2 linked regions of the Sporocytophaga myxococcoides DSM 11118 genome follow. The protein of the gene in region 2 binds, or shares a complex with, the protein of the main gene of each other region. Links are inferred from orthologs where the notes say so. Each region holds a gene or a part of one and is shown on either strand. Other genes may lie near its edges.

Region 1 (9,522 bases), on a different replicon or contig from region 2:
GGCTCTTCACTTTAGTAATCATTTTATTTTCAACTCATTTAAGTTTCTCTCAAGAGCAAAATAGCAAAAAACCAAAGTACGACACACTGTATATTATAAGTTATTCCAATCTTCTAACAACCAAAGCAACATTTATTACCAGAGGCAATAACTTTAATATTTACGATAAAAACAGCAAAAGAAGTTTAAAGTACAAACCAAATGAAAGCCTTGCGATGGGGTTTGCAGGATATTACCAAAAAATCGGTCTTGAACTCGCCTTCAATCTACCTTTCATTAATAATGATAATGATAAGTATGGTAAAACATACCAGAGGGATTTGCATGCCAGCAGATACGGCAGGAAAACCATTGTCGATCTGAACCTTCAGACTTACAAGGGTTTTTATATTGAAAATGCGAAAGAACTGAATCCTTCTTGGAATTCAAAATATGATCCTTACCCTAAAAGACCGGATATTGCAACAGTAGCTTTAGGAGGAAGTTTTTATTACATACTTAATTCCAGCCGTTTTTCATATCGGGCTGCATTCAACCAGGATGAAGCTCAAAAGCATAGAGCAGGCTCACTGCTACTTGGGGGTTATATAAACTTCTTTAACCTTCAGTCAGATTCAAGCATAATACCAATTCAAATGGAATCTGCCTTTAATGATAAGGCATATCTGATCAAAGGAAAAACTCTAACATTTGGTGCCGGTGTTGGTTATGCGTATACTTTAGTAATTCGTAAACATTTCTTCATAACTGTTTCTACAATTCCAGGTATAGCATTTGTAAATTTTGAAGGACAAAAAGAGAATCTTGACTATTTTTATAGTAAAACAAAAATTGCTTTCAGGTCACAAATCCGCGTTGCAACAGGATACAATGGAGGAAAGTTTTATGCTGGATTTAACCTAACTACAGATAACATTTCAATGGACAACTCAGAGCATTCGTCAATAAATTACCACCTTGGCAACATTAGGTTTTACGCTGGCCGACGCTTTGACTTAAGTAAAATCATAAGTAAATTTTAAATGCTTATTATTATGAAAAAGTATTTTTTCCCATTAGGCTTATTATATTTTTTAGCAATTCTAACTTCTTGTGCAACACGAAAACCTGAGAGATACCTTAATCAGGCGATGAAATCAGAACCATATGATGTCATAATTGTGCCTGGAATTCCCTATCCATATGACAATGGCAATTGGCACCCGGTAATGAAAATAAGGGTCTATTGGTCTGAATATCTTTACAAGAAAGGTATCGCCAAAAACATTATTTATTCTGGAAGTGCTGTATACACACCCTATGTAGAGAGTAAAATCATGGCACTATATGGTGAAGCCCTTGGTATTCCCAAAGAGAATATTTTTGCAGAAACCAAAGCTGAGCATAGTACTGAAAATCTTTATTACTCTTATAAATTGGCAAAAAAAATGGGGTTTAAAAGAATAGCACTGGCAACAGATCCTTATCAGGATAAACTATTAAGAAGGTTTGGCAAGAAGTTTAAACTTGATGTAGCCCATATTCCTATTGTATTCGACACACTAAAACAGATCAACAAAATTGATCCAAAGATCATAGACTCAACGGCTCAAGTTCAAAATTTTATTAGTATAACCGAAAGAGAAAGTTTCTGGAAACGTTGGAAAGGTACCTTAGGAAAAAACATCAATTTTAATGAAGAATAAATACCCGGACTAACATTTTCAATACTAAAGAGGTTAAATCTTAATCACTGCAAGTTTTTTGAAAATGATAAAGGTAGTACTAACCGGGATACTTATATTATTAAATATTTTTAATGTTTGCCTCTCACAGACCTGTCCTTACAGAGTCAGAGCAATTGATGTTATTTCAATTCCTGTAGCAGGCGGACTTAGCTATCTAGGATTAAAAGAGTTGAGAGCCAAACCAAGACTGGACAGTGCTTATGTGGTTACTCTTAGTCCTGAAGATGTCAATGCATTTGACAGAGGAGCTGCACGCAACAATCAAAGTATTGCTGGAACATATTCAGATGCTGCTTTATATACAGCTATAGCCCTTCCTTTTTTAACACTCGCAGACAAAAATATAAGGCATGATGGACTAAAAATAGTAACGCTCTACCTTGAAACAATGGGCGCAATGGGCGTCATATACACCTGGGGAGTCAGTCAGACTAGAAGAAAACGTCCTTATGTTTACAATTCAGAGGTGGAAATGGAGAAAAGGACAGGCAAAGGTGCATTAAACTCATTCTTTGCAGGACATCCGGCGGCGGCGGCGGCTTCCACTTTTTTTGCAGCAAAAGTCCTTCATGATTATTACCCTGATATGAAAAATGAATGGATCATATGGACAGCAGCGTCGATTCCTCCTGCACTTGTCGCATACTTCAGATACCAAAACGGTCAGCATTTCCCAACTGATATTATTGCTGGCCTTCCAATTGGCGTTGCCTTAGGAATTTTAATTCCGGAAATTCATAAAAGAAAGAAAGACGCAAATATTTCTATCATTCCAACATATTATAACCAAACAGGAATAGTATCCTTTACTTATAAGTTTTGATAAACTGAGGAGTATTACCCTGAAAAATCTCTTCAAGATTCTTTTTACAATCTGTCTGGACAAAATCAGATAGGTCATTCAAGACAACTTTAAAATCATTTCTGAATTCAACATAGTTTTCAAGAAAGTCTGTGATAGCATATTCGAAATTTCCTTTCAACGTATCTCGTTTGGCCATTAGTTTTATGTATTTATGAACCCCATTCATAGTCTCAAGTAGACCAAATAGATTATTTGAGATTATGAAAGGCAAAAGCCTGTTCATTTTATAAGGAAATACAGAATGAAATTCCAGCAAATCCTGATAAAGATTTTGGATAAAATCAACAAAAGGGTATTCATTTCTTTCTTTCCAGGTAGATGCTAGAAGGTGGTCATACAAGAGATCCACGACATCCTCTGTGTATTTTGAAAACTTGGGACTTAAACGTTTTTGGCTCGCAAGGTAACTCAAATGTGACCTTTTAAAGTTTGTAATAAGATGATTTGATAGAATTCCTTTTCTAATCTCAGCCCCATAATTGTCGACTTTGTTCGGTTTTACATTTGAGCCAATAAAACTTCCTACCATGATATCTTTTGATTCGGTAAGGAATAAATAAGTGTTTAAAAGAAATCCCATAATGGTTAATTTAAATTGGATCAGAAAGATCCGGTTTAAATGAGCGGTTATGGATGTAAAACAAATATTGACTCAAAAAATTCTAAACATTCAAAAATTCAGTATTATTCCTGAACTTCCATTTCTTCGACAAACCTTATAATCTCCGGAAAAAAAGCAGCAAACTCTTCCTTATAAAATTCATAATCCTTTACAAGAGCATTGCAGGCAGTCTCCATCTTGGATTTAAATGTGGCGCGTCTGGACATTCCCTCAAAAGTTTTCTCTAGCGATTCTATTTCTGAATAATTGTAAAGCCAGTTTTGATTTCTCATATGAGTCAGCAGGAATTTAACATTATTCGTCAGATACTGAGGATAGCTTTCTAGCAAATCATAAGAAGCCTGAGCAAAGTCTTTGAGGGAGATTTCGGGGGAATACTTTTCCCAGCTTATTGCTAAAAAATGGTCATAATAAATATCAACAATTACAGGAGAATATTTTCCATACTCACTGTAAAGTCTTTGTTTGCTCTTTTTTACCCAGAAATTCTTATCAGTAAAGTCATCAATACTTCTGTGAAGCTTTATACCTTGAAAAACCGTGGGAGGGAGCCCTTTTAATTCCTTTCCCCTAACTCCATCCGCGATAAAATTCCCTATAATAATTTCATCAGAATGTCTCCTTGACAAATATAAATGCCCTAGAAAATTCATTTAAACAGCCTTTTTCTTAAAGCTTTTGAAAATGTTTACCCCAAGTCCAAATTCGAAATACATTCCATTTTCTCGTTTATCAGGAAAATTTTCAGTTTTATAGTGTGTATTAATGTATCCCAACTGAAATTGGGAATAAAATCTGGATCCGATATAAGCCTTTAATCCTGTAAGCAGAATAAGAGAATTACCTTTAGAAATTACTGTTGGGCCTCCTCCATAGAAAAGCCCCTCTTCCTTTCTTGATCCATACCCTGCACTGACAATCCATTTCCAGTTGTAAAACACTTTAGATAATGGTAAAATTTCCTGATAAATACCAATTGCCCAATAGTCGTTCCCAGGAGCCAATCTTAGAGTAGTATTGAAAGCATGAAAATCAGCAGCTGGAATAGGGGAAAAATTAACGCCTCCTATTCCATCATAAATTCCTATATTAAATTTCTTTTTTTCGGGAGGGACAATCTGTCCAAAGGTATTGAAACATGACAGAAGACATAAAATTGTCAATGCTACGCGTACTCTCATTAATACTCAAATTTTACTGAATATAGTAAAAAATGAGGATTTAATATAGACATTAACTCATTTGATATCGCATGGAATGAAAGATTTTACAGTAGTTCTCTCACTTTAGCTTCTTCCCTGCCGATCACAGCTTTATTACCTTTTATTAAAATTGGACGCTCTATAAGGACAGGGTTTTCTGATAAAATTTTAATCCACTGCTTATCGGTGAAGGACTTTCCTTTATAATTTTCAATATAAAGAGGTTCCTTTTTTCTAATCAACTCTTCAGGTTTTATTTTAAGCTTGATTATAATATCCTGCAGTTCCTCGATTGTAGGAGGATTTTTCAGGTATTCTATTATTTGAGGATTTTCACCGGATTCAGTTAGAATAGTCAAAGCCTGTCTGCTCTTGGTACATCTGGGATTGTGCAACATTTGAATCATTGCTTAATCGTCTCGATTATTAAGTTATGATTGGTATAAATACAAATATCACCTGCAATATTCAGACTTTCTCTTACTATTTCCTCTGCAGATAAATGAGCAGCATGTTTTTTTAAAGCCAATGCTGCAGATTGAGCATACATTGCCCCTGAACCAATTGCAGCAATCTGATTGTCAGGTTCAATTACATCCCCAGTTCCAGAGATAATCAAAATTTCATCTTTATCAGCTGCAATAAGCATTGCTTCTAATTTTCTAAGGTATCTATCAGTTCTCCAATCTTTTGCAAGCTCTATTGCCCCTCTTTTAAGATTTCCCCCATAGGAATTTAGCTTTTCCTCCAATCTTTCAAGTAATGTAAAAGCATCCGCAGTGCTGCCTGCAAAGCCACAAACAATCTTTCCATCAAATAACCTTCTGATTTTCTTAACATTACTTTTGGCTATTGTATTACCAAGTGTTGCCTGTCCATCAGCTCCGATTGCAACTTCCCCTTTATGAATTACAGAAATTACAGTTGTTGATTTAATTTTTTCCATTTTACTTAAAAATCTTTAAAAAATTTAAACGCACTACACTCTTATAAACAAATAAGCCTCCCGGTTGTTGAGAGGCTTATTCTATTATTTTTTACTAAACCAGAATTCTGACCGGATCTTCTAAGAATTCTTTTAGAGTTTGAAGGAAAGCAGAACCAACTGCTCCGTCTAATGCTCTGTGGTCGCATGATAATGTAAGTTTCATCACGTTACCAATTTTTATTTCACCATTCTTAACAATTGGAAGTTGCTTAATACCTCCTACTGCTAAAATTGCTGCATCAGGAGGATTGATGATTGCTGTAAACTCTTCAATACCAAACATTCCCAGATTAGAAATAGTGAAAGTATTCCCAGACATTTCAGCTGGTGATAGTTTTTTATTCTTAGCTTTTCCACCTAACTCTTTTACTTCTGTTCCAATTTGAGATAATGATTTATTATCCGCAAATCTTAGAACAGGTACTAAAAGACCTTCTTCTACCGCAACCGCAACACCAATATGAATATGGTGATTGTATCTTATTTTATCTCCTAACCATGATGAATTTACTTTAGGATGTTTTCTTAAAGCCGCTGCCGTAGCTTTAATTACCATGTCATTGAAGGAAATTTTAACAGGAGCGACTTCGTTGATGCTTGCTCTGGCTTCGATAGCCTTATCCATGTTTACTTCCATGGTCAGGTAGAAGTGAGGAGCACCAAATTTACTTTCGCCAAGTCTCTTGGCTATCGTTTTTCTCATTTGAGAAACAGGAACCTCATCAAAACTTTCCTGACCTACATATGCAGGAGCAGAAACAGTTTTAGTTTCTGTAGCTTGTGGTGCAGCTGCAGGAGTTTTAAAGCTCTCAATGTCTTTTTTAACTATTCTGCCAAACTCTCCTGAACCGTGAACCTGCTTAAGATCAATACCTTTGTCTTTTGCAATTTTTCTAGCCAAAGGAGAAGCTTTCAATCTGTGATCTCCACTGGAAACTGAAGATGTCTGTGCTGTTGCCTGAGGAGCTGCACTCTCTTTCTTCTCTTCTTTTGCTGCAGGAGCAGCTGAAGATGCACCTGAAGCCGAAGCTGAAAGTAATGTCTGATAATCAGCGCCCTGCTCTCCTATGATGGCAAGTACACCATCAACAACAACTGCTTCTCCATCTTTAACGCCTACATATAATAATATGCCGTCATTATATGATTCCAACTCCATTGTAGCTTTATCTGTAGCTACCTCTGCAAGTAGGTCACCGGATTTAACTTTATCACCTACTTTTTTATGCCAAGCAACGATGGTACCCTCTGTCATGGTATCACTCATTTTAGGCATCCTGATTATTTCAGCATTAATATTTGATGTATCAACTTTAGCTGCTGCTTTCTGAGGAGCAGGCTCAGTTTTTGTTTCTGAAGGAGCTGATGCAGGAGCTGCACCACCTTTACCCACGCTGCTGAGTAGCCCGTCGATATTCTCTCCATCTTTTCCAATGATAGCAATTACTCCATCCACAGGAGCTGATTCTTTTTCTTTTACACCTATAAATAAAAGTGTACCATCCTCGTAAGATTCCAGCTCCATTGTAGCCTTGTCAGTTTCAACCTCAGCAAGTACGTCTCCGGACTTTACTTTGTCTCCTACTTTTTTATGCCACGTAGCAATAACACCGTCTGTCATGGTATCACTCATCTTGGGCATTCTGATCACTTCAGCCATTGTACTAAATGCAATTGTTTAATTAATGCTTAGAAATTAACTTAAACTGTAATTATAGGGTAAAACTACCTTTCAAAACAAGTTTTTAACGGACCAAATTTAAAAATAAAACGCAAAAAGTACTATCCCCACCCTGAAAATATAAAGGAGTGGGGATATTTTTCTTAAAATCAATATTTCTTAGGGATTTAACCTCATTCTTTTAGACCGCTGTTTCCATTTCCGGCCTGCTAAATCGTTTCAGAACCTTAAAATGTGACACCAAAGCTTCTCCAAAAGTTGGATATTCGTGATAAGGAATACCGAATTCAATAGCTGTTTCTCTAACTATCTCAGAAATTATCGGATAATGAATATGACAAATTTTAGGAAATAAATGATGCTCAACCTGCATATTCAATCCACCGCACAAGAATGAAGCTATAGGGCTTTTTCTTGCAAAATTCGCAGTTGTACGCATTTGATGAACTGCCCAGGCTTCTTCAATATTTCCATCTTCATTTGGATCAGGGAACTCTGTTAATTCAACCACGTGAGCAAGTTGAAATACAAGACCTAGTACAAGTCCTTCTGCAAAGTGCATAGTTAAGAACCCTATAATGAACTGCCACCACGTAATATCAACCAATACAAGTGGAAGAACTATAAAGGCAACATAATATAAAAACTTAAACAAAAACAGCTTTACATATTCTTTTTTGGGATGGTCATTCACGTGAGTTCCAATATTCTTTTTAAAGAATTTGATATAATCTTTTCTCATTACCCATGAAAGACTTGCAAGACTATAAAGAAAAAAGGCATAGTAATGCTGATATCTTTGTATCTTACTCGCTTTTTCTTCAGGATTTAATCTGATAAGGCCGGGAGCGATTTCGATATCTTCATCATGACCGTGAATATTGGTATAGGTATGATGCACTACATTGTGTGCTATACTCCACAAATAAGCATTGGCACCTATGAGGTTAAATAAATAACCTAAAACCTTATTAAGCGTGGTATTGGTAGAATAAGACCCATGAATGGCATCATGGCAAATATTAAATCCGATAAATGCAGCAAACATCCCTAGCAGTGCGCTAAGCACCCACATAGTGATAAGTCCGAATTGATTTGAGATTATTAATCCATAGAAAAGCATTAACCCTCCCAAAAAAAACACTGTTTTAAAATACATTGCAGTGTTACCTGTCTTCGAGATATTATTCTCTGTAAAATAATTATCTACTCTTTCTCTGACGGTAGAAAAAAAACCAGTTTTCTTAACGTCGATGAATTTTACTTTTGCTAACATTTATGGTATTTAGGTATTATAATTTCAATCTTTTCTTTGCTAATACGAAAAAATTCTATTCATGAATGAAAAACATTACATGAACGAATAGTCATATTTTGGAAATATATGTATATCAGATTTTTTTAACAAAATAAATTTTTCAAATGTTCCATGCAATTTGATTTTTCAATCACAAGCCCTGTATCGCCGGAATAAGTCAGGATATATAAGCCAAGATTATGATGTTCAAATGTTTCCATTTTACTCAAATCATTGTGCAGTATGGATGCAAGTAAAATCCTCAAAGCCCGTCCGTGCATGCATATTAAAACATTTTCTTCTTTATCGTTAGAAATAATGTGATTCCATGCATCTAAAAGTCTTTTCTCGACTTCACGAGGACTTTCGCCACCGTCCATTTTGAGGTCAAAATTTCCGGAGTTCCAACCTTTTACCAGCTGCCAGTATTGTGTATTTTCATCAACACTTATCATCTGGCCATCTTTATTGCCCCAGTTGATTTCGTTGAGTCCTTTCAATGTTTCAAAAGAAATACCCAGATTTATAAATGGTTGAACGGATTGTTTGGTTCGTTTTAACGCAGAAATATAAATTTTATCAAACGGAACATTTCTATATGAATTATAAAATGCCTTTGCCTGATTATGGCCCGTCTCATTCAGATCTGTATCTACTCCACTCCCCTGAACAATTCCTTTCAGATTATAATCTGTCTGGCCATGTCTTAAAAGGTAAATTTTTTTCGTTTTCAATTTTCTTCTACTTTTGTACTTAATATAGTATTGCAAAATAATGATTAATCCCAACATTACTGTTCAAGACCTTAATAATCTATCTAAAAATACAATGGTAGAGTATTTAGGGATTGAATACATTGAAGTCGGTGCAGACTATATCATTGGCAAAATGCCCGTAGATAACCGTACCCATCAACCAATGGGATTTCTGCACGGAGGAGCGTCAGTTGTACTTGCTGAAACACTAGGATCCATCGGTTCGGCATCATGTGTGAATCTTGAACAATTTTCTCCATTTGGCCTGGAGATCAACGCAAACCATGTTAAAAGCGTTCGTAGCGGCTATGTATATGGCAGAGCATCTCTTATTCACTTTGGGAAAAATACACACATCTGGGATATCAGAATTGAAAATGAAAAA
Region 2 (9,536 bases):
ATGCAGGAGCAACAATCCTTGGCGCCGATACTATCATTGGGCACCACAGCATTGTTGGAGGAAATGTCTGGCTGACTAAAACTGTCCCTCCTTTTTCCACTGTATACCATAAAGCTCAGATTGAAATTGGTAAATTGGAAGACATCAAAGGACTCCCCGGATATTGATAAATCAAAATATTATAGATTAAAAGATTATAAAATTCTACTCAATGGCATCACTTCTTGACTTTGTTGGAAATACTCCACTGGTCGAAATAAAAAATATAAACCCGAACAAAGCTGTAAAAATTTTTGCCAAGCTGGAGGGACACAATCCTGGTGGAAGCGTAAAAGACAGAGCAGCTTATAGTATGATCAAAGGCGCCCTTTCCCGCGGTGAGTTAAAATCAGGGATGAAGCTTGTAGAAGCAACAAGTGGGAATACCGGAATAGCCCTCGCCATGATAGCACGTTTATTCGGACTGGAAATTGAAATAATCATGCCATCTAATGCAACGAGGGAAAGAGTACTAACAATGGAAGCTTTTGGAGCAAAGGTGATCCTTACTCCTTCAGAGAAGTCAATGGAAGGCGCTATTGACCTTGCTCATGAGAAGGTCGCTGGAGGAGGTTATTTTATGCTTAACCAGTTCGCGAACCCAGATAATTATATGGGGCACTACCATGGTACAGGTCCGGAAATCTGGAGGGATACAGAACATAAGATAACTCATTTTGTATCTTCAATGGGTACTACTGGCACCATAATGGGTACTTCTAAATTTTTAAAGGAAAAAAACGAATCCATACAAATTGTTGGTGTCCAGCCTATGGATGGCTCACAGATACCAGGAATCAGAAGATGGCCGAAGGAATATCTTCCTAAAATATTTGATCCGTCAAGGATAGATAGAATTATTGATGTATCACAGGAAGATGCCACTAATACAGCCAGAAGACTCAGTAAAGAAGAGGCTATCTTTGGAGGAATGAGCAGTGGAGGAGCTATGGCAGCATCAATAAAACTTGCTAAGGAACTAGATAAAGGTGTTATCGTTTGCATCATATGCGACCGAGGAGACAGGTATTTATCTACTGATTTATTTGGCCAGTAAAACTCTAAAAACCTTTTATATTGATATCAGTTTTCTATCTGAAATCAATATAAAAGGTCAAATGTCTTTTTCATCTTATATTCGTCAAAGGACAGCGTTGCTGGTAGGAGTTTTTTATCTTTTCTCTTGTGAAAGTTCAAAAAAAACAAGTACAGGATCAGAGTCAACAACAGGTTATAATGAAAAGGGCATTATAGAAGTTCCGGATGAATACGCAATTTCTAAAGAACGTGCTGGAAATTTAACTATAGACATGCCTATTGGAAGCATTTTCAATTATTATGATAAGTCCCAAATTAGCAAATCTTCCTTTACATCCGAAGGACAAAAATTTGAAGCTTATTTTATAAAAACCAGCAGAGACACCTCAAGGTATCTTAGAGTAGACCCAATATGCACGGACTCCTGCAAAATCTGGAGAATTAAGGTATACGACAAAAGATATAAAACAAGATCAGGAATAGGAATAGGCTCAAAAGTAGGAGATATAAAAAGTTACCATTTTATTGACTGGGCCGGAAATACTGAAGATGGTCCGGCCTTTGGTCTTGAACGCCTCGGAATTACCTTCCTAATTGATACTAACACTTTATCAGCGTCCGCAAGGGAAAATATAGATATTGAAACACTATCTGATTCTGCCAAAGTATCAGGTATACTGATTACTAAAGGCCTCAGTCGTTGATCTTACCTACATATATATTCTGTATAAAAAATGAGAGCCCTGACCAGGCTCCTTTAAACTTCATTTACAGACATTACAACTCCTTTGTAATTATTTTCATTTTCAAGTAGTCTCCATATCTTCTCTGCAACCTTTTCGGGAGATACCAGCATGTGCTCCTTTTTATAATTAATGAATTCCTCTACACGACTAAAATCTTCCGGTGAAACTTTTCTAATCTCAGTCTGCATAGGTGTGTCTAATATTCCGGGAGCAAGAGAGAAAAATCTGAAATTGCTATGTGAAAACTTAGCTTCGTTGGCAGCCACAGCGGTCTGCATATCAAGAGCTGCTTTTGAGCTGCAATAAACAGACCACCCGTCGACAGGTTTTTTACCTGCACCGGAGCTGATATTTAAAATCAATTTTGATGCATCATTATTTCTATATCTGCTCACAAATTCATTCATGAGTAAAGCAGGGGCTATAACATTACAGTTATATCCATCTATGATCTTACTATCATGTTGTTTTCCCAGATAAGTAATTTCACCAATACTGCCTGCATTATTAATCAGACAAATCTTTGAAGGATTTTTAAAATTTGGGAAAATACTATTGTAAAACTTATGAAGTGAATCAACCTCTGAAAGGTTTATGAAGAGGTGCTCGTAATTATCGTGGTGAATAGAGGCGGTGCGTGAGATTCCTATAACAAAATTGCCGGGATCAGACAAAATACGCTCTGCAATTGCTTTTCCTAATCCCTTGCTGGTTCCTGTTATTATATAATATTTCATAGTTCCTGATCGGCTTCCTTTTTCATAGAATAACCAGGAATCTCAATTATAGTTGTAGTACCCTCAGAAATTTTGGAATGCAGCTGTATTCGGCCTTTTAACTTTTCTATTACACTCTTGACAATATAAAGTCCCAAACCCGAACCATCAGACAACTCAGTTCCCCTGTAAAACATATCAAATATCCTTTCTTTGGAATCTTCGTGGATCCCGATACCATTATCAGTAAAAACAGCCCTAATCAATTGAGGACTACCACTGATATTTATGGAAAGAAATGAATTAGCGATATTTATACGCTGATATTTTATGGCGTTCGAAATGATATTTTTGAAAATAATTTTTAACCTGATCAGGTCTGAGCAGAATTGACCATCACATGAAATATCCCAGGTGATGTTTATCCTGTCTGCATTTTTCAGGAATCTCAATTCATCTATGGCTTCTTGTATGAGTATTGAAAAATCAATTGGGCGTTGCTCCATTTCAAGACGATCATTTCTTGATATGGATAAGAGGTTAATGATATAATTATCCAGTTTTTTGGCCGATTCCCCAACAAAAGACATGTATTGCTTAAGCTTTTGTGTGTCCTTTTCTTCCAGAGATATTTCCACTAATCCCCTAATGGAAGTAAGGGGAGCTCTCAAATCATGGGAAGCTCTGTACACAAAATGATCCAGCTCAAAATTAATCTTCTTCAGTTCTTCTTCAGCCTGTTTTTCCTTTGAAATATCTCTGGCAATTGTAGATATATATTCAAGATGCCCTTGCGAATCCAGGTGTGCAATAATTACCTGAGAGACCGGAATAGTTTTTCCTTCAGAAGTGATAAATCTTGATTCTCCTTGCCAGGTGCCATGCTTTAGCGCATATGGTATAGCTTCTGTAATCAAATATTTATAAACATCCGGAGGATGCATTTCCATTAAACTCCTTCTGATATTTCCAGCATTATTTTTCTCATCCAGCAATTTCACTCCGGCATAATTCATATATACATTTTGCCCTTGAACATTAACCATTGCCACAAGATCAGAAGTAGCTTCAAGAATTTTATTCGTCCTGTTATTCTGTTGTTCTATTAATAACTTATCCGTAATATTTCTTACCAGATAAATGTAGTTTTCACCTGAAGGGAAAACAGTAATTTCAAACTGATTAAGAACGCCTTTCATAAAAGCCTCATAAGAAAAAGTCAGAGACTTTCTTTTCTCCATCATCATTTGACCTATCAGTTTATCTCTTTCCGGAGTGGATGCTGATTTAAAAAGATCATCAAATCTTTTGCCTGCAATTTCTTCAAATGCATAACCTGAGATTTCCTGAGCAGCTTTATTCCAATAAATAAATCTGAAATCTTTATCGCATATGCAACAAATGTCGGAGATATTGTCAAGCAAAGTAACCATATTATCTGCATTGACTTTGTTGATTACATCCTTCCTACTTTGGGTGAACACCCTTAAAGACAGCAAATTAATAACTACAAGAGCTACTATAAGTGTGGTGAATACCAAATAGCTGTAAAGCGAGTCTTCGTAAGTATTGGTAAAAATAAAAAAAGCAAAAGCAAGGCTGATTCCTGTTAAAAGAAATAACCTTAAAATTACCGTATTCCTGTTAATATCGCCTTGAAAAATTGTCATAAAAATCTGCAACCCGTCTTATAAACTTGCACAAAAATCCTAATACTGTTCGAGTTACGAGTTTACTAACAATTTAGTCATAAAAAAAGGCATGATAATTCTTATCTGCCTTTTTTTTAAAAAAAATATTTTTTTGTTACAATATATACTGACTTAAATCCTGATTTTTAACTAGTCCGGACAATCTTTCAGATACAATTTCTTTAGTAATTAAAATTTTTGCATTTGGTCCAATTTTTTCTGGAACATCGAACATTATTTCATTCAGTAAGTGACTCATTACAGTGTGAAGCCTTCTTGCCCCTATATTTTCAACTTCAGTATTTACATGAAAGGCAATTTCAGCTATTTTCTCCAAAGCATCTTCCAAAAATGAAAGCTCAACTCCCTCTGCATTCAGCATAGCCTGATACTGTTTTGTCAAGGCATTTTTCGGGGCCTTCAGTATCTGAAAAAAGTCATCTTTAGTAAGGCTGTTCAGCTCTACTCTTATCGGAAACCTTCCTTGCAATTCCGGAATTAAATCTGATGGTTTGGAAATGTGAAATGCTCCAGCAGCTACAAAAAGAATATGATCAGTCTGTATCACCCCATATTTGGTATTTACAGAACTTCCTTCTACGATAGGCAAAAGGTCTCTCTGTACTCCTTCTCTGCTCACATCAGGACCACCGCCTCCATTTTTTCTGGAGCCAGAAGCTATTTTATCAATTTCATCAATAAAAATTATTCCTGTATTTTCAGCCTTTCTGATAGCCTCCTCCTTCACCTCATCCATATCTATCAGTTTTGCCGCCTCTTCTTCCAACAATAGTTGTCTGGCTTCACCAATAGCTACTTTCCTCTTCTTGGATTTTTTAGGCATCATGCCACTAATCATTTCCTGAATATTCATCATGGAAACTTCATCCATTCCCCCTCCGATTACTCCTACACCAGGATTGCTACTCGAAGAAACATTTATTTCAATTTTCCTTTCATCCAGCTCACCTGATTTAATTTTTTCTCTAAACTTTTCTCTGGTTCTTTCATTGAGTTCATGGTCATCATCGGATGAAGAAGGAGATGGAACTTCTCCTGTAAAAATTCCTGACGGACTATTCTTTTTTAATGGAGGAATAAGAGCGTCAAGGATAATATCTTCAACTATTTGTGCTGCCTTAGCTTTAACATCTTCTTTTTTGCGGGCTTTGACCATGTTTACAGACTGCTCCACAAGGTCCCTTACCATGCTCTCAACATCCCTTCCCACATATCCAACTTCTGTAAATTTTGAAGCCTCCACTTTAGTAAAGGGAGCGTCAGCTACTTTTGCCAATCTTCTGGCTATTTCCGTTTTACCTACTCCAGTGGCGCCAATCATCAGAATATTATTAGGAACGATCTCCTTTTGCATATCCTGTCCGGCATTCATGCGCCTCCATCTGTTTCTCAAGGCAATAGCAACATTTCTCTTCGCTTCGTGCTGACCTATAATATATTTATCAAGCTCCTCCACAATTTGCCTGGGAGTTAAATAACTGTTATTATCAATCATCAGATCCTCTTTTTAAATATCCTGTTAAAATCCGTAGTTAGAGTAAAATGGTTGGTACCTGTTCCGATATAATAAAATGATCTTGTATAGGCAAACTCAAAATATTTTATCCTGATCATACCACCTATTGAAAGTCCGGCTCCCCCAGATTTACTTTCTTCTTTTAATTCTTTTCTTCGTAAAAAGTTATAACCAGCTCTTAATTGGAAATTTTTAGACATCAAAAACTCCGCTCCAACAGCAAAGTGCGATAGCATTTTACTTCCAAATGAGACCTTCTCCTTTATAACATTTCCATTCAGATCTACCTTGCCTTTTTGATTTGGATCATCATAAACAATATCCCATTTATGCAGGTGATGAGCTGTCAATGACAATCTAACAGGCATGTGCTCCGGTTTGAAGCTTGTCCCCAACTGAACATCGGTAGGTAAATCGACGCTTTCTCCCGGCACGTATTTTTTCAAAGGCACACCTACATTTTTAATTACAAGACCTATTGCCCAATCTTTTTTAGGATGCTTGAATACACCTCCCAAATCGGTAAGTAGTGCAGCAGAATTGTATGTTCCAATTTGAGAAAAAGCCAGATTTAATGATACCCCTAATGTGAAGTGATTAATTGTATGAGATTTAGCTACAGTGAAGGCATATTCCTTTGATTTAAAGTCACCTGTGCTATTACCGGCAAGGTCTGCACCACTGAAGGTTCCATAATCAAAATACCGCATACCTACTCCCCATGTTCCTGTTTTTCCGGCATTAAATGCATAATTTACCATTGTAGCTCTTACATCAGCCAGGTATGGTAAATAGTTAATAGAAAGATAATTCCGTAGTGAATCTGAAAGTGTTGCAGGATTTTGAGTCATTAAATTAACATCAATTCCCGGTTGAGAGATATTGATACCTCCCAAACCGGCAATCCTGGTATTTACCGGGACATTAAGAAACTGATATGATGCTCTACCACCTAATTGCGCATTGGCAATAGTATAGGATAATCCAAAAACTAATAAAAAGAGCGATGTAAACCTTATTGTCATTTACTTTAAAAAATTATTTTGTCCATAAACGAACAATAATTTAGTTTATTTCAATTTTTGACATTTTACCAGCTCCCGGAACAGGGTGCTCAATTACTGAAAGATCTATTGGTTTCTTGACTTTTGTTTTAAGTAAAGCTATTTCAATAACCTGATCTACATTATCTACATAATTAATTACCAGATCTTTAATATACTCAGGCTTAATTTCCAATATATCCTTTCTGTTCTTTGTCGAAAGTACTATTTCTTTAATCCCGGCCCTTTTGGCGGCCAGAATTTTTTCTTTTATACCGCCAACTGGCAACACAATCCCTCTAAGTGTTATTTCACCTGTCATGGCAATATTTCTTTTTACCTTTCTCTGGGTAAATATAGATGCTAATGAGGTAAAGATAGTAATCCCGGCAGATGGCCCGTCTTTTGGAACGGCTCCGGCAGGAACGTGAATATGAAGATCGAAGTGATCAAAAATTTTATGGTTGATGCCGAATTTTTCAGCATTGGCTTTCAGGTATGACAAAGCAGCAGTTGCAGATTCTTTCATCACTTCTCCCAACTGCCCTGATAAAATCACTTTACCTCTTCCCTTATTCAAACTGGATTCAATAAATAGGATTTCTCCCCCGTGAGAAGTCCAGGCAAGGCCAGTTACAATACCAGCCAGTTCATTATCCTGATAAATTTCTCTTTCAAAATCTTCAGGTCCAAGCAATTTAACAACATCTTCCGGTTCCAGTAGCTTATTATACTTCTCTTCCATCGCAACAGACTTAGCTACGCCTCTTACTGCCGCACCTATTTTTCTGTTAAGACTTCTTACACCTGACTCTCTGGTATAATCTTCGATAATTTTATTAATTGCTTTTTTACTGAACTGAACATCTTCTTCTTTCAGTCCATGTTCCTCTTTTTGCTTTGGAATTAGATAATCTTTTGCAATATGGGCTTTCTCCTCAAGCGTATATCCATTAATTTCAATGATTTCCATCCTGTCCAAAAGAGCAGGGTGAATGGTATCAAGGGAATTTGCTGTGGCTATGAATAAGATTTTTGAGAGATCATATTCTACTTCCAGGTAGTTGTCCACAAAAGTAGAATTCTGCTCTGGATCAAGAACCTCTAACAAAGCAGAAGAAGGATCTCCTCTAAAGTCTGAACCGATTTTATCTATTTCATCAAGAATAAAGACAGGGTTAGAACTCTGTACTTTTTTGATATTGTAAATAATTCTGCCAGGCATCGCTCCGACGTAGGTTTTTCTATGTCCCCGAACTTCTGCTTCATCCTTAACCCCGCCTAATGACATTCTGACATACTTTCGGTTCAAAGCTTTGGCTATAGACTTACCTAAAGATGTTTTTCCAACACCTGGAGGGCCATACAAGCAAAGGATTGGAGCTTTCATGTTGTTTTTCAACTTCAGAACTGCCAGATATTCAATAATTCTTTCTTTTACTTTTTCGAGTCCGAAATGATCCTCGTCTAGTATTTTCTTGGCCCTTTTAAGATTAAAATTGTCTTTGCTGTATTCATTCCAAGGCAGTTCCGCAAGAAATTCCACATAGTTCATAGAAAGAGGATATTCGGACGCCATAGGATTCATGCGCTCGATTTTCTCAAGTTCTTTATGGAAATGCTTAGCTACAGCCTCAGGCCATTGCTTATTTTCTACCTTCTTTTTCAGATTGTCAATATCCTGGTCTGAAGATTCGTATCCAAGCTCATCCTGTAGTACCTTAATCTGCTGACGCAGATAATAATCTCTTTGTTGCTGATCAATATCTGAGTGAACTTTGCTCTGGATCTCCTGCTTCAATTCAAGCATTTGGATCTCTTTCATCATGTACTCCAGTAAGAGCGTCGCTCTTTTCAAACCATCATTGATTTCCAGCAGATTTTGCTTCTCCTTTACCTCAGTATTGATATTTGAAGAAAGAAAATGAGTCAGGAAAGAGGGGCTTTCAATATTATTCAGAGCAATCTGTGCATCCTGAGGAATTTCAGGATTAAGTTTTAAAATTTTATTTGCAGAATCTTTTAATGACTGAAGCAGTGCTTTAACCTCTTTCTTTTTAATATCCGGAAAATTTTCTTCCAGAATTTTTATCTTGGCTATTATGAAAGGGTTTTCCTGAAATACATCTTCGATCTGAAACCGCTTCATTCCCTGTATGATAATGGTCGTATTACCATCTGGCATTACCAGCATTTTCAGGATCTTGGCAACAGTTCCGACTTTATATAAATCTTGTATCTGAGGCTCTTCAGTAGTAGCATTTTCCTGTGCTACAACGCCAATGATTCTATTGCCTTTGTAAGCTTTTTTTACAAGTCTTATTGATTTTTGTCTTCCAACCGTAATGGGAATCACAACACCAGGAAATAGTACAGTATTTCTGACGGGTAGTATAGGTAACTCATCTGGTGTCCCTTCTTTGTTAAGTTCCTCTTCTTCCTCAGGAGATAAAAGGGGGATCATTTCCCCGGTATCACCTTCTAAAAACTTAGGTAAAAAAATTGATATTCTCTCCTTCTTTTTATTATTCATTTTCTATCCCTTCCCTTTTTTACGATTTCGTTGCCAAGATGGCACAAGTTATTAGTTTTTCACAAAATAATATGCAGAATTAAATGTTTACAACCCTCGTGCCAATTATTTCGTTTTCAAACTTGATTTTTATATCATATATCATGTACTTTGTCGTTAGTGTCTGAGGCAGAATTTATTTTGAAGCGCTTAA

Evidence for each region.
Region 1: the proteins of hslU (region 2) and hslV are in contact, whole or in part, in a solved structure (PDB 1G4A), measured with the Escherichia coli proteins. The link is inferred for Sporocytophaga myxococcoides DSM 11118 from one-to-one orthologs.

Annotation. Positions count from the first base shown.
Region 1 is NZ_AUFX01000014.1:106,845-116,366, reverse strand. What follows is about bases 3,592-6,576. They hold hslV (ATP-dependent protease subunit HslV), read right to left. Parts: upstream 5,363-6,576; coding sequence 4,820-5,362; downstream 3,592-4,819. Other genes in these bases: K350_RS0117405 (pyruvate dehydrogenase complex dihydrolipoamide acetyltransferase), read right to left, coding at 5,457-6,576; arsC (arsenate reductase (glutaredoxin)), read right to left, coding at 4,482-4,814; K350_RS0117420 (hypothetical protein), read right to left, coding at 3,868-4,395; K350_RS0117425 (acyl carrier protein phosphodiesterase), read right to left, coding at 3,592-3,867. Also shown: K350_RS0117445 (DUF4421 family protein), read left to right, coding at 1-1,022; K350_RS0117440 (YdcF family protein), read left to right, coding at 1,035-1,685; K350_RS29370 (phosphatase PAP2 family protein), read left to right, coding at 1,750-2,550; K350_RS0117430 (ACP phosphodiesterase), read right to left, coding at 2,534-3,172; more of K350_RS0117425, read right to left, coding at 3,277-3,591; more of K350_RS0117405, read right to left, coding at 6,577-7,064; K350_RS0117400 (fatty acid desaturase family protein), read right to left, coding at 7,267-8,361; K350_RS0117395 (histidine phosphatase family protein), read right to left, coding at 8,487-9,116; K350_RS0117390 (hotdog fold thioesterase), read left to right, coding at 9,157-9,522. UniProt on the Escherichia coli protein: Protease subunit of a proteasome-like degradation complex believed to be a general protein degrading machinery. The complex has been shown to be involved in the specific degradation of heat shock induced transcription factors such as RpoH and SulA.
Region 2 is NZ_AUFX01000005.1:113,383-122,918, reverse strand. The notes cover bases 3,547-6,545. They hold hslU (ATP-dependent protease ATPase subunit HslU), read right to left. Parts: upstream 5,747-6,545; coding sequence 4,346-5,746; downstream 3,547-4,345. Other genes in these bases: porQ (type IX secretion system protein PorQ), read right to left, coding at 5,746-6,545; K350_RS30880 (PAS domain-containing sensor histidine kinase), read right to left, coding at 3,547-4,209. Also shown: K350_RS0106510 (serine O-acetyltransferase), read left to right, coding at 1-167; cysteine synthase CysM, read left to right, coding at 212-1,096; K350_RS0106500 (hypothetical protein), read left to right, coding at 1,158-1,781; K350_RS0106495 (SDR family NAD(P)-dependent oxidoreductase), read right to left, coding at 1,835-2,560; more of K350_RS30880, read right to left, coding at 2,557-3,546; more of porQ, read right to left, coding at 6,546-6,792; lon (endopeptidase La), read right to left, coding at 6,833-9,343; K350_RS27715 (OmpA family protein), read left to right, coding at 9,536-9,536. UniProt on the Escherichia coli protein: ATPase subunit of a proteasome-like degradation complex; this subunit has chaperone activity. The binding of ATP and its subsequent hydrolysis by HslU are essential for unfolding of protein substrates subsequently hydrolyzed by HslV.